3 regions of the Glaciecola sp. SC05 genome follow, and region 2 is predicted to be linked to each of the others. Evidence: predicted binding sites of a transcription regulator. Region 2 holds the regulator's gene; each other region holds the start of a gene.
What was found. The regulator FNR, encoded in region 2, switches genes on or off when oxygen is low (the NO sensors DNR and NnrR bind a similar motif). The targets are predictions, from matches to a motif close to TTGATCTAGATCAA.
Positions count from the first base shown of each region.

Region 1: the regulator FNR is predicted to act here: its motif matches at 2,329-2,342, upstream of ccmA (cytochrome c biogenesis heme-transporting ATPase CcmA).
Region 3: the regulator FNR is predicted to act here: its motif matches at 2,000-2,013, upstream of AB9H30_RS01460 (DUF3149 domain-containing protein).

Region 1 covers NZ_JBGIYY010000001.1:52,781-57,396, forward strand. Annotated here, with positions in the region: gene AB9H30_RS00200 (hypothetical protein) at 1-2,281, opposite strand, end outside; gene ccmA (cytochrome c biogenesis heme-transporting ATPase CcmA) at 2,402-3,070, shown strand; gene ccmB (heme exporter protein CcmB) at 3,070-3,735, shown strand; partial or broken gene AB9H30_RS00215 (heme ABC transporter permease) at 3,735-4,448, shown strand; gene ccmD (heme exporter protein CcmD) at 4,599-4,616, shown strand, end outside.
Region 2 covers NZ_JBGIYY010000002.1:190,670-195,285, forward strand. Annotated here, with positions in the region: gene ttcA (tRNA 2-thiocytidine(32) synthetase TtcA) at 1-611, opposite strand, end outside; gene uspE (universal stress protein UspE) at 758-1,663, opposite strand; gene fnr (fumarate/nitrate reduction transcriptional regulator Fnr) at 1,786-2,523, opposite strand; gene AB9H30_RS02685 (sulfite exporter TauE/SafE family protein) at 2,550-3,218, opposite strand; gene ccoS (cbb3-type cytochrome oxidase assembly protein CcoS) at 3,211-3,477, opposite strand; gene AB9H30_RS02695 (heavy metal translocating P-type ATPase) at 3,485-4,616, opposite strand, start outside.
Region 3 covers NZ_JBGIYY010000001.1:331,380-335,995, reverse strand. Annotated here, with positions in the region: gene smrB (endonuclease SmrB) at 87-635, shown strand; gene AB9H30_RS01465 (family 16 glycosylhydrolase) at 765-1,712, shown strand; gene AB9H30_RS01460 (DUF3149 domain-containing protein) at 1,816-1,938, opposite strand; gene AB9H30_RS01455 (hypothetical protein) at 2,123-2,746, opposite strand; gene gshA (glutamate--cysteine ligase) at 2,871-4,451, opposite strand; gene AB9H30_RS01445 (M16 family metallopeptidase) at 4,520-4,616, opposite strand, start outside.

The DNA of each region.
Region 1 (4,616 bases), on a different contig from region 2:
AGCTATCTACTTTACCGACATCACATTTTTGCGAATTGATGTGTAAACCAAGTGCCTCTAAGCGTTGATGCAGCATTGGTAGGTATTTCACTACTCGGGTTTTTAAGGCCTCACTAGATGCGTAAAAGTGTAAATCAATACCTTGATTTTCAGACTGCATTTTAAACTGTGTTTTGGCAAGGACGGTGCCATATTTGCCGGCATCGAGTTTCATGTCTAATTTCCAAGTAGTCGCTAATGTGTTTGCTTGTTGGTCTGAGTTTTGCTCTTGTTCGCGCTTAATCACAAGTTCTATATCTTCGCCCTCAGGATGGAAGATATTGGGTAATGAGTAATAAAAGGTATCTTGTCCTTGTAGAGACGCTTCGGCGCTGCGCAGCTTCTGCGTGTTGTGACTGCTCAGCAGTTTACCGATTTCACTGATCAAACTACCTCGAGGATCGCCCATAGCGATGTCCTGTAAAACTCGGCTTGGGTTAACCCGCTCTGGTTTGGTGGGGTGTAGTTTAATAATGTTTGCCGCAAAAGCCGCTATTTGTGGCGCTAATTCACTATTTTTGCCAGCGTTTTGCATAGGCGACCCGGTGGCTAATTTGGCCGCTAAGCTGAGTTTTAACAAGCTCACTAAACCTTCGACAAAACTATTTTGGTTTGTGCCTGGTGTGCTTTGCGCGATGTTGGTCACCGCTTGGGTGCTCATAGCTGAACGCAGTAATTCTGGAAGCGCTGCACTTGCAAGATCTTGGCTCTTTTCAGTTGCTTTAAGGTCAGTCTTTATATTATTAATTGGTGCTTTTACGGGATCAAATGCGCTCTCGGCAAGCATCGCACGTAGCTGCTGCAGCACTGGCTGCAAAAGCGCGCGGGTCTCTTTATTTCCTGATTGGACGATGCCGTCTAGGGCAACCCTTAGGGTTTTGATGACTGGCGCACTTGGCTCTGAGTGCGACATAGTATGATTTAAGGCTTGCTGAAATTTGGGTGATAAAGCGCTTATTTCATTGGCCGGCATGCGCTGCTTCAACAGCGCTAGTAATCCATCGCTGTTTATTTTTGGGGCATTATTGGCAAGGTGTGTTTCTGTATTGCCAGACTTTACAAAGTCTGTCGCAACACTGTTCAACGTTAGGCTCTGGCCTGTCGCTGGGAAATTGCTTGTTATTTTTGCGATGCTTTCTTTGCTGATACTTTGTGTGGCAATTTGTATTAGCTGCGGTTTTGCTATTACGGTTAAATGCACTTGCCCCAAAGGTTTTGCTGCATCGCCTTTGGTTTTTATAGTTGGCTCATTACTGATCACTATTCTTGCATCATTGATTTGCGCCGTCGGTAGGCGTTCTTTGATTTGTGCAGAAAAAGCCTTTGGTAACACATTCAATATATTATTTTGTAGAGGCTGCACAAAGCTAATGGCTTTGGCCGAAGCTGCTGATGCAGGCTTAAACAATAAACTCTCAGAGATGTTCAGCATTTTTTGTGGCAACTGCGGGTTCGCCTGATTAACGGCTTTTACGTCAATATTTGAAAAGGCCGCGCCATTTTGTAGCTTTACGCCAATAACGGCGCCTTCTTTGCGGTTGGGTGACACGAGCAGCTCAACATTGCTATCTGGCTTTATCAGTGTCTGCAGCGCTTTGGGAATAGGCAGCGCAAGATTTAGTGTCTTACCGTTGAGACTGCTTACTGGAATTTTGATCAGCGCGCTGAGATTACTTTGATTATCCGGTGCTATTGAAATGACCTTGGCGCTAAGTGGCAGTTCAATCAATGGTTGACCGACTTTTACTGCCTGTTGTGTTAATAGCTTCGCTAATTGAGTGATTGACGCATCGTTAGCATCGACACTAATGGTTGCTGTTACGTTCAGCGGGACCTTGCCAACTGCGCTCAGGTTGACGCCCGGCCAACTGTCAATTAGCGGCCGATTTAGTGCAAGGGGAAGACTAATATTCAGCCCCTGGAGATTAGCTTGTGTGCTGGCGGCAGAAATAAGACGAAAACTCAGTTGACGGTCATTGGCATTGAGCAACACAAGCGTATCGCCGCCTTTTGGCAAAACATCGGCAGTGAGTGCATTGCTAGGTAAACTAAAACGCTGCTTATTGGCGTTGTCTTGCAATATCACCTGATTAGCGTTTGCCGACAGCACCGTAAAACTCACAGTGGCTTTAGCATGCGATACTTTAATACCGCCGCCAGTGGAAACAGCCTGTTGCCCCGACGAAGCTGCTTGCTGCAGGCTCGCTATGGCTTTTAATGCGGGAATAGAATTTTGCGTCATATCTTAATATCGGCTAAAAGCGCCGAAGTATGAGGCAATAGCTCGGTTTGATGCCAATCAAACAAACGTTTTTTTCGACTAATTATCAAGGCTGCAATGGTAGGTCAATGCATTGTTTTTATGGTAATATTTCGCCGTTTAATTTATGTGAGTAAGTTGTTGACGGTTTTATCTGCACGCGACCTGAGTTGTGAAAAACAAGATCGTATATTATTTGAAAATGTTGACCTGCAAATTGAGGCCGGTGAGCTCGTGCTGTTGCGTGGTGAAAATGGTGCAGGCAAAACCAGTTTATTGCGAATATTAGTGGGTTTAAGCCAAGCTCAGGCGGGCAGCGTTTCTATTTGTGGTGAAGATGTAAATCACGATATTAATTTGGCCAGTCAGCATATTATTTATTTTGGTCATAAGCTAGGCGTAAGCGGATTACTGAGCCCTATTGAGAACCTTACATTTTGGTGCAAACAGCACGGCTTAGCTATAAGCCACGACAACATTGTTGACACTCTTGAAACCCTCGGCTTAGAAGGTTTAGAGAGCTTACCCGTTAAATATTTATCGCAAGGTCAACAACGCAGAGTGTCACTGGCCCGACTTTGGCTAAAAAATGATGCGAAACTTTGGGTGTTAGATGAGCCAATGACCGCCCTCGACGTGCAAATGGTGGCGCAAGTGGAGCAAAAAATCACCGCGTTTTTGCGCGCGGGGGGCAGTGTACTTATGACCTCTCATCAAGCAGTTAAGATTGAGCATGAGCAAAGAGAGTTTACATTGGAGTATCGCTGGTGATGTCGGTGCTGTGGTCTTATTGTAAACGCGATATTGCTTTGGCCTATCGCCAGCGCGCAGAATTAATGCAGCCACTGATGTTTTTCATTATGGTGATTACTTTGTTCCCCTTGGCCATAGGGCCGTCGCCAGAGATTTTGCAGCGCGTTAGCGGCGCAGTGATATGGGTCGCCGCGATTTTATCATTGTTGCTGGGTATGGAGCGTATGTTTCGCGACGACTTTAACGACGGCACACTAGAGCAATATGTATTATCAACAACGCCTTTGTATTTGATTGTGCTGGTGAAAGTACTTACCCATTGGCTTATTCACATACTGCCGCTGTTACTACTTTCGCCCTTACTGGCGCTCTTTTTAAACATGACGATGGCGATGTATGTGGCATTGCTAGCGACCTTGCTATTGGGTACGCCGGTGATCAGTTTGATTGGCGCGATAGGCGTTGCCCTAACCGTTGGTTTACAGCGAAGTGGCGTGCTGGTTGCGCTGTTGTTAATTCCTCTATTTATTCCGTTGCTAATATTTGCCACCTCGGCAATAGATTCGGCGTCTTTACAATTACCTTACGCCTTTCAACTTGGTATGATGACGGCGCTGGTATTATTCGCACTAGCAGCGTCTCCAGCGGCAATTTCCTATTCATTAAAAGTGAGTCAAAACTAATGTGGAAGTGGATTAACTCTTACGCCAAACCAGACAAAGCCTACTTGTTGTGTAATCAGCTGTTTCCATGGTTTGTAGTATTGGCTTGCGTGGCTCTTCCTTTAGGTTTGATATGGGGCCTAGTGTTTGCTCCTACTGACTATCAGCAGTTTGATGTTTATCGGATTATTTACATTCATGTGCCAAGCGCCACGCAGTCTATGACGACTTACATTGCGATGGCGGTTGCTGCGTTTGTGGGTATTGTGTGGCAGTGGCGTACGGCTTTTTCTGCCATGATTGCAATTGCACCTGTGGGCGCGATTATTACTTTTGTATCTCTTTTTACCGGCGCAGTTTGGGGCAAGCCCACGTGGGGGACGTGGTGGATTTGGGATGCTCGCTTAACCTCGCAGCTCATTCTTCTATTTCTATATCTGGGCGTTATTGCATTATATCTTTCCTTTGATGATAAACGTCAAGCAGGTAAGGCGGCAGGCGTGATGGCGATTGTGGGCGTGATTAACATCCCGATTATTAAGTATTCTGTAGAGTGGTGGAATACCCTGCATCAACCCGCCAGCATTAGCAAAATAGACAAACCGTCAATGCCTGCCGAGATGGCTATGCCGCTGGTAATCGCGATATTTGGCATGATCGGGTTTATTGGCGCTGTTGTACTAATTCGCCTAAAATCAGAGCTCATTCAGCGCGATGCCCATCGCCCTTGGGTGGCCGAATTTTTGGCCGACCCTTCCCATCAGCTTCACCGCATTCCTGGGCGAACTATTGCGACCGTCGTAGGTCTTATCTTATTCTCTATCGGCGTTTATTTTATGGTGCAGCAGGGTGTTAAATTTGACGATAGCGCCGCGTTTTTTAGTATGGGCAATCGTGGTTTA
Region 2 (4,616 bases):
ATAATCGGAAATGCCATGTTTTGTGAATAGCGCTCAATGTCGACCTCTTTGCAATATGCGAGCGGTCTTATAACCATATGCTCGCCGTTATCACTTAACAGTTTTGGCGGCATCGACTTTATTTTTCCGCCATAGAACATATTTAAAAATAAGGTTTCAATCATATCATCACGGTGATGGCCCAAAGCAATTTTGGTGGCTCCAAGAGTTTTAGAGGTCTTATATAAAATGCCTCTGCGCAGCCGCGAGCAAAGTGAGCAGGTTGTTTTGCCTTCAGGGACTTTGTCTAATACGATGGAGTAGGTGTCCTCTTCCACTATTTCAAAATCTACGCCTAGTTCACTTAAATAATTAGGCAAAATGTGCTCCGGGAAGCCCGGTTGCTTTTGGTCTAAATTGACCGCAATAATCGAAAACTGAATGGGAGCAATACGCTGCAGATAAAGCAGTATGTCGAGCATAGTGTAACTGTCTTTGCCGCCTGACAAGCAAACCATGATGCGGTCACCGTCTTCAATCATATTGAAATCGGCGATGGCTTTGCCCACTTCACGACGAAGCCGCTTTTGCAGTTTATTAAAATTGTATGTAGCTTTTGGCTTAACTGACATAGTCTGTGCTTTATCCGTATTAAAAACATTGAGTAAAATGAAAACGCCGCAAGTATACGAAATTTGCGGCGTTTTTTCATCTACTGCATGCGTGAATATTGCGCGCAAATCGATAGAAAGCTAGTCAGCGTGGTCAAATATCCAATTCATTGAACCTGCGGCTTTATCACTAGCGTGTCACAGTTGACTCTATCTATAATATGTTCCGCAGTATTGCCTAACAGGGCTGCTGAAATTCCTCTGCGGCCAACTGAACCCAAAACTAGTAACTCTGCATCGAGCTTATCACAAAGGCCGGGCACAACATCTTCAGGTAAGCCTTCGCTAACATGTATATTTTGATCTGGTAATTTGTGCAGTTTGGCAATTGCCTTCACTTCTTTCTCATGTTTTGCTTGGATATCAAGGTTGTATGCCTGAGCGTTAAAACTTGGTACCTCTATCGCAACATGCATAGGTGCGCCGGCAAAAGTGTTGGCTAAATGTAAGCTACCCTTTACCAGTTGTGATAAATCTGCGCTGATCTGAGTGACTCGCTCACTTAATAGATTATGCACTTTGTCATTTGTATCTATGCTGATAGCAGCCACTATGTTGCCGTTTTCAGGCCAGTCGTGGTTTTTAACCATCAATACATTCATGGGGCTGAAGCGCAGCAGATGCCAATCATTCGGAGTAAATATTTTTTGAGCGATTTTATTGTGTTCTTTGCAACTTTTTACAATTAAATCACAGTGTTCGTGAGTTGCGGTATCAATGATCCCGCGATATAGCGATTTATGCCAAACTGATTTAATCTCTACATTCACCGCCCCACATTTGTTTATATACTGATTCATGGCCTTAACTTGACCATTCATCAATGCGGCCTTCATATCCACGCGTTGGTCAGTGCTCAGAAAGTTCGTCATATCGTAGGTTTCATCATAAATACAGCTGACTAACAGAATATTTGCATGCAGTTTATTGGCTAGGAAACAGGCTCTGTCAAAAGCCGGTTGAACATCATGATAGGGGTCAAATACCACTAAAATTCGTGAACAGTTAAACATATGTGCTCTCCACTGATGGTTATAGCTCTAGGGTTTGTTGATCTTAGTATAAAACACAATAAAAAAGGTGGTCAGCATCTGCATGCCGCCACCTTGTGTTAGATCAATGAAGGGTTAAAAAGTTAATTAGATGCCGAAAAAGACATTTCACTTTCAGGCATACGCTGCCTGACACCATCAAAATCCACTATGCTAATGAGTTTGCCATCTACTTTAATTAAACCCTCTTTTTGAAAGCGGGTGAGCAAGCGACTTATAGTTTCGACGGTTAAACCCAAATAATTGCCAATTTCGTTACGGGTCATCGATAGATTAAACTGTTTGGCTGAGTAACCGCGTTCGTCAAAGCGTTTCGATAAATCGTTAATGAAATGCAACAAGCGCTCTTCAGCGCTGCGTTTACTTAACAGCATCATCAGATCATGGTCGTGTTTGATTTCAGCACTCATGAAACGCATGATTTGTTTACGTAATGCAGGGTAACGCTCAGATACTGCGTCTAATGTGTCGTAGGGCAATTCACACACCATCGCCGTTTCAAGAGCTTGGGAGTAGCTTTGATGCATATTGTCTTTTAAAGCATCAAAACCGATAATGTCGCCGGGAAAATGAAAGCCCGTAATTTGTTCAACGCCGTCTTTATCACTAATGTATGACTTAAATGAGCCAGAACGCACTGCATATAGGGAATGAAAGACCTGACCAGCTTTGACAAGTTTGTCGTGCTTATGAAGAGGGCGCTTACGTTCGATAATATCGTCAAGGCTTTCTAATTCAGTCTTGCTTAGACTTACCGGTAAACAAAGGTGGCTAAAACTGCAACTTTGGCAGTGGATGGAGAGCTCGGCACTATTGCCCATCGCTACACTCCTTATAAATATTTAGATCATGTTATACCTTGAATTATTGGCAAAATCAAAACAAATGCGAAAAGAATTAGACTAATGGCTATAATATTTCTCGTTAACTTATGTTGCAGTAATGGCACTAAAAAGCTGGCTCCCAGGCTTGTAGCAATCAGCGCTGGAAAGGTGCCTAGTCCAAATAGCAGCATAAACAACGCACCGTTTAATGCGCTTCCCGAAGCTAATGACCAAGTTAATGCGGTGTAAACTAGCCCACAGGGAAGCCAGCCCCAAACCATGCCGTAAGCGAGGGCATAGCCCGGATGTTTAAAAGGTAACAGCTTTTTTGACAGTGGCTGTATTTTACGCCACAGATGACCGCCGATCCGCTCAAAATACGACAAACCTTTCCACCAGTTACTAATATAAAGAGCTAGAAGAATCAAAAACGACGCACTGACCAAGGTTAGAATAGGTAAAGTCGTAGTCATACTGCTACTGGCGATAGCCCCTAGATAACCTGTGAATGCGCCAGCCACGCTATAGGACAAAATCCGGCCGACATTGTAGGCAACAATATAGAAACTCGGTGATGCTTGTTTAGGGATTGCAAACGTAAATGCGCTTGCTATGCCTCCGCACATGCCGATGCAATGAACACCGCCAGCTAAGCCCATCAAAAATGCTGATAGCAGGCCAATTTCAGTCATTTGACTCAGTAGACTTGAGGGTATTCTGTTTTTGGGGTTTTGCTGCTATGTCTGCTCCGCTGGAGGCTTGGCCTTGCTCTGGCTCTGCTTTTACAGCCACATCAACATCAGATTTTTTAATGTCGTCATCAAATAAGATGCTGTAGCCCTGACGTTCTAGATCGTCAAATTGATTGGATTTTACCGCCCAAAAAAACACTCCAATTGCAATAGATACAATAATGATGGCCAGTGGGATTAAAACAAATATGATACTCATCGCAGTATTATCGCATTAAACGAGTGGAATTATATACCACTATTATTGAACTTAAGGACATCCCTAAAGCTGCCTGCCAAGGAGTTAATACGCCCATAACGGCAAATGGTAACACTGATATGTTATAGCCGAGCGCCCACGCAATGTTCTGTTTGATTTTTCGTTTAGTCCGCGCTGCCATCGTCAGCACGTCATTAAGCGCGGTTAACTTGGTATTGAGCAAGACAATATCGGCGGCATTCTTGGCTAAATCAGATGCATTGCCTACCGCAATAGATACGTCAGCGGCGGCCAATACAGGTGCATCATTAATGCCGTCACCAAGCATTATCATCGACTTACCTAGTGCCTGTTGCTGTTTAATATAGGCGAGTTTCGCTTCGGGTGGACAGGCGCCAATGGCATTGGGAATATTGAGCTGCTCTGCAATATGACTGACATTCACCTGTGCATCACCACTTAGAATACTCAAATTGAACTGTTTAATGTTAGCTAATACTTGTTTCACGTCGTCTTTTATTGTGTCAGTAAGCCAAAAGGCCGCAACAACTTGATGCTCGATAGCCAGCAACACATTCGCGCCCTCCCATTCAGACGTATCTTGTTGACCAGTTTGGCTCAGTACAAACTTTTTAGACCCTATATAACATTGATGAGCGTTGACTGTAGCCGATATTCCTTTGCCAATTTCTATCTGATACTGCTCGATATTGAAACCAAACTCAGCAAAGGGTTCGGTAAATGCTTTAGCTATTGGATGCTCCGAGCGAGTTTCTAAAAAACTGGCTAAAGCCAATAAGTAATTATGAGGGGGATTGTTAGACTTACCTTCGCCACCTAGCGGCGGATTGATGCGCTTAGGCGAAGTGGAGAGCCACTGTTGGCTAATAGAAAATGCGCCTTGTGTAAGGGTGCCTGTTTTATCAAACACAATATCGGTGGCATGCGTGACTTGTTCTAGCGCGTCGGAGCGTTTTAGCAATATTCCTAATTTATTAAGTTTTGCCATTGCACAGGTCAAAGCAGATGGGGTGGCTAATCCTAAGGCACATGGACAAGTCGCAATCAATACTGAAATCGTAATCCAAAATGCATGCGGGTCGTTTTGTGACCACCAATACCAATAGGTTAGGGCGCTT
Region 3 (4,616 bases), on a different contig from region 2:
GAGCTGAATCCATGTATGCGTTACGATTGATTTTATGGCAGTATAATACGCATTATTGATTTGAATTTCGCTGATATTTTGAAAAGATGGTAAAAAAAGCAAGCACCACTTCACAAAGTGTTCCATTTACAGAATTATTTGCTGATGCAAAGCCACTCATTCATAACCAATTTGTTCAAGATCCAAAAGAACGCCGCTCGTTAAATAAAAGCCCATCTAAAAAAGCCCAGCGCGAACGCAAGCAACAAAATGCTAGCTTTGAATTTTCGGACGGTTTTGAAGCTTATTTTGATCCAATGAAAAAGCTCAAATATGTGCGACCTGGGACCAACGCAGATCAAGGCATTAAACGCCTCAAACGTGGACAAATTGCACCAGAACTGATCTTAGACTTGCATGGCCTTAACAGTGAACAGACTAAGTTGGAACTCGCTGCGGCAATTGATGAAGCGATGCGCAAGAGCTATGAGTGTATTCAGGTAATACATGGTGTAAGCGGCGGTGTGCTGAAACAAAAAGTCCCCAATTACTTAGTTCAGCACCCTGAGGTTTTAGGGTTTCATCAAGCAACTCTTGAATGGGGAGGAAAAGGCGCTTTATTAGTATTGATAAATTGCGAGCAACTGCAGCCTTAACTTTCGCTATGTAAGCCATGCTGTTATGCATGCAATATCGCAAAACCGGTGCTTTTACTTGAACTGAATCTTTTTTTTAACGTAATATTAAACACAGAATATAAGCTGTTTTGCACTTTGGGGTCACAAATGAAGATACTTATCACTCTATCAGTACTGATATCTCTAATGATGTTCGCCGCTTTCGCGCTAAGTCCAAAGGATCAAGATATTGTGGCATTTGAGGGGTACACGGGTGAATACGAGGGCTTCACCTTAGTGCTAGACGAACGTTTTGATGAATTTAATCCAAAAATTTGGAGCAAAGGTGACGGAGCCGTCGGCGGCGAATCGGTTTGTCGATTTCAACCACAAGGTGTTCAAATTGTTGATGGTATCCTTGAGTTAGTAATTCGCGAAGAACCTATCGCAGAGAGTTGGTCTGAGGATCATCAACAGCAAAAAGGTGATTACGACTATTCTTGCGGTGAGCTTCGCACCTATTTAAGCAATGAAGTACGCTATGGACGAATCGAAACACGCATGAAGGCGCCAAGCCGAAAAAGCGCTTCGGGCTATATCTCTTCACTATTTACATACGTGAATGATTTTGATGCTAATGCGCCCGATGAAGGTATTCAAGAGTGGGAAGAAATTGACATCGAACTAGAAGGTGGACGCCCAGACAAATTCCAAGCAAACCTAATCTACGGTAAAAATACTTGGGAATGGTGGAGAACTCGAGCTTATGGCGCTTGGGAAGATAAAGTGACCGTTGGGCCCGTCGATGAATGGCGCGTATTTGCGATTGAGTGGGTTCCTGATGCCATTCGCTGGTATGTTGATGGTGAGCTAGTCAAAACCCTATCGCAAGCTGATATAGATTGTCAGCCTGAGTGTGTTGGCCCGCAACAAAACGCGACGCCTATCCCTGACAATCCAACCAAAATTATCATGAACTTTTGGATTCCTAACGATAAAATTCAGAATGAATTCGGCGGCAATAAAGCACTGAATCAGTATCCGATGAAAACAAAATATGACTGGTTTCGCTATTATGAGCTAGATAGCCATCCCGTTGCCGAGTGGGACCGCTAGTCAACACTCAAGATTGATTGACCGTAAATCTTATGTACCGGATGGCACTGCCAATATAAACAGCATGGGTGCTAAATACGTTTATTTAGCACCTTTGCATGCTTTATTTATCTTCATGAACGTTATGCACAAACAAATACACAAAATATGCACATATTGCGCAAACTACGAGAATACCGCCTAGTGAACCCCAGGCTACCGGATCATTTAATAGTAGGTCTAACATAATATTTTCTGCCTTGTTGATTGTTTACAAGGCTATTGTTGCAGAGTGTGTAAAAATTAAACTGATCAAGATCAATGTATTTATCTCATCATCATCCTGATGCCTTTATTTATTAATCTAGATCAATCTTTTGCACTGTTAAATGTCAAAAACCAATCAATATTGGATGTTAGCAACTTGTAACTTATGAAAATAAGCGCATGAACCAACCTTTACTGAGATCCTCTTCACAGGTTTTTAGCTGCGCTGCATAGCGCATTGAGCGCGCCTCTACTTTATTCGCAACCTCGACCAGCCAGGCTTTTTTACGATATGTTTTGCGCTTGTAGCCACCCCAACCTTCATGATAGTTCAGGTATTGGGCACCAGCATCCCATTTCGATATACGATTAATGGTATGGGTTTTAGTAATAAACCAACCCATAAAATCGATGGCATCTTCAAAATCGTCACGATCTGCGAAACTGCTGTTAGTCTCGCGCTTATAATCATCCCATGTCATTGTTTTAGCTTGAGCATATCCATACGCAGTGCTTACTCGACCCCATGGTATCAATCCAAAAAAGATGTAGTCTCGAGGAGGACGCGCGTCGTGTCTAAAAGAACTTTCCTGATACATCATAGCCATCGGAACATGAATAGGCACACCCCATTTTTCTCTCATATCAGATGCTGCATCAAACCAATCTGATTTTTCTTCAAAAATATGACAAATGTTCTCTCGGCTACTGGGCGGAGTCGTCGCACAACTGCTCAGAAACAGCACTAGGCAGAGTGATGAAACAAAAAAACTTATATTTTTTAACATTTTTTTGAACTTCTTGTTTAAGTAAGGACTCGTAGTAGCGTATTAAATGTGTTTCCCTAAGTGTTCTTATATACCCAACGCCTAACGTTGGGTTTTTTTTGCCTATTCTAAAGTGACGTCTAGATTACTTTTGTGCAAAATAATCTCGCATAAAATCATCAAAACTTTTGTTGTCTGCTTGTTCAATTTCTCGTTGTTTTTGCATTGAAATATCAGCATGTTTCTGAAAGTCTTCTTTATTCATGTTGCGATAATCCATGTTCTGAATAAACGCTTTATACTCTCGCCCTAGCTCCATACCCAAAATACTGTTATCTATTTGGTTATCTTGCAGGGTAGTCAGCCACTTTTCAGAGAAAGTTTCTGCCGAATCACCAAATTTCTTGAATTCTTTTAGCACGGCTTTGCCGAACTTTTGGGTACTATTTGCGTCATCTAAAACTTTGGCAACTTGTTTTAGCCCACCAAAAATATCCGTGGCCCAATCTTGCATGCTCAATGTCTCACCCGCATCGGTGAGCATTATATTCGGTTCACGACCTTTCAATACCACATCGACAAAGTTGCTCTGACTCTCACTGTGCAATTGATCAGAGTAATCAACTGATGGCTGTATTAGGCAATACACTAAAAATACGTCTAAAAAGTCAATTTGTTCTGACTCAATGCCCACTGGCGAAAATGGATTAACGTCAAGTGATCTTATCTCTAAATAGCTAACACCTCTATCTTCAAGGGCGTCAGTGGGTTTTTCCATAGAGCGCGCAACTTGTTTAGGACGAATGGGTGAGTAAAGCTCATTTTCAATTTGTAATACATTTTTATTCAACTGCTGCCAACTGCCATTTTCGCCTGCTGCGATATTTTGATATTGCGCGGCCGGCAAATTTATAGCTTTGCGCAGACTGCTGACATAGGTCGAAAGATCGTTATAGCAAATACGCAGTTCAGACTGAGCTGAACTAGTATAGCCTAAGTCACTCATGCGCAAAGAAGTAGCATGGGGAAGGTATAGCGTACCTCTTCCTATTTTTTCAAAAGGGTGTGCAACTTTGCGATGATTTATAAACGAACTGCATAAAGCCGGAGAAGCGCCGAACAAATAGGGAATCACCCATGCAAGTCTCTTAAACTGCCGGGCTAGAGCAAAATACTGCGATGATATTCCTGCTTTATCAGGAACAACATTTATTTCGTCGCACCACTGCTGCCAAAACATCTGGGGTAGTGAAAAATTAAAATGCACGCCACTGATAACCTGCATCATACTGCCATATCGATTATGCAAGCCTTTACGATAGACTTCTTTCATTTTTGCGACATTTGAGCTGCCATATCTAGCGATAGGAATATTAGTTTTAGCATCGATAAAACACGGCATGCTCATTGGCCATAGATATTCTTGCTCAATACTATCATAGGTGAACTTATGAATATCAATCAGTTGCTCAATCGTCGTGGCGGTATTGGTTTCCGGAGGCGTGATGAACTCAAGTAATGACTCAGAAAAGTCAGTGGTTATCCAGTCATGGCATAAGGCAGAGCCTAAGGCCTTGTGATGACCTGTAGTTGCCATGCTGCCATTATCATTGACGCGCAGCGTTTCGCGCTCTACGCCATGCTGTATTCCAGTTAGCGTGCTTTTCACATTAGTTTTGGCTAGCAAGGCCAAACGTGCTTCAAATTGTGCTTGTAATTTACTCAAAATCTATCCAGTTGGTTTAGTCATTTCACTGCTCTAACAATCAGCAAAATGATAAATTTAAAGTTCCTCTATCGAGGGATGTCCAAGATAACAATCTCTCTATCAAAAGACCTGAGTTGTGGTGCAAGACTTTCAGCATCTCCCACCACAACGATACTCATATTT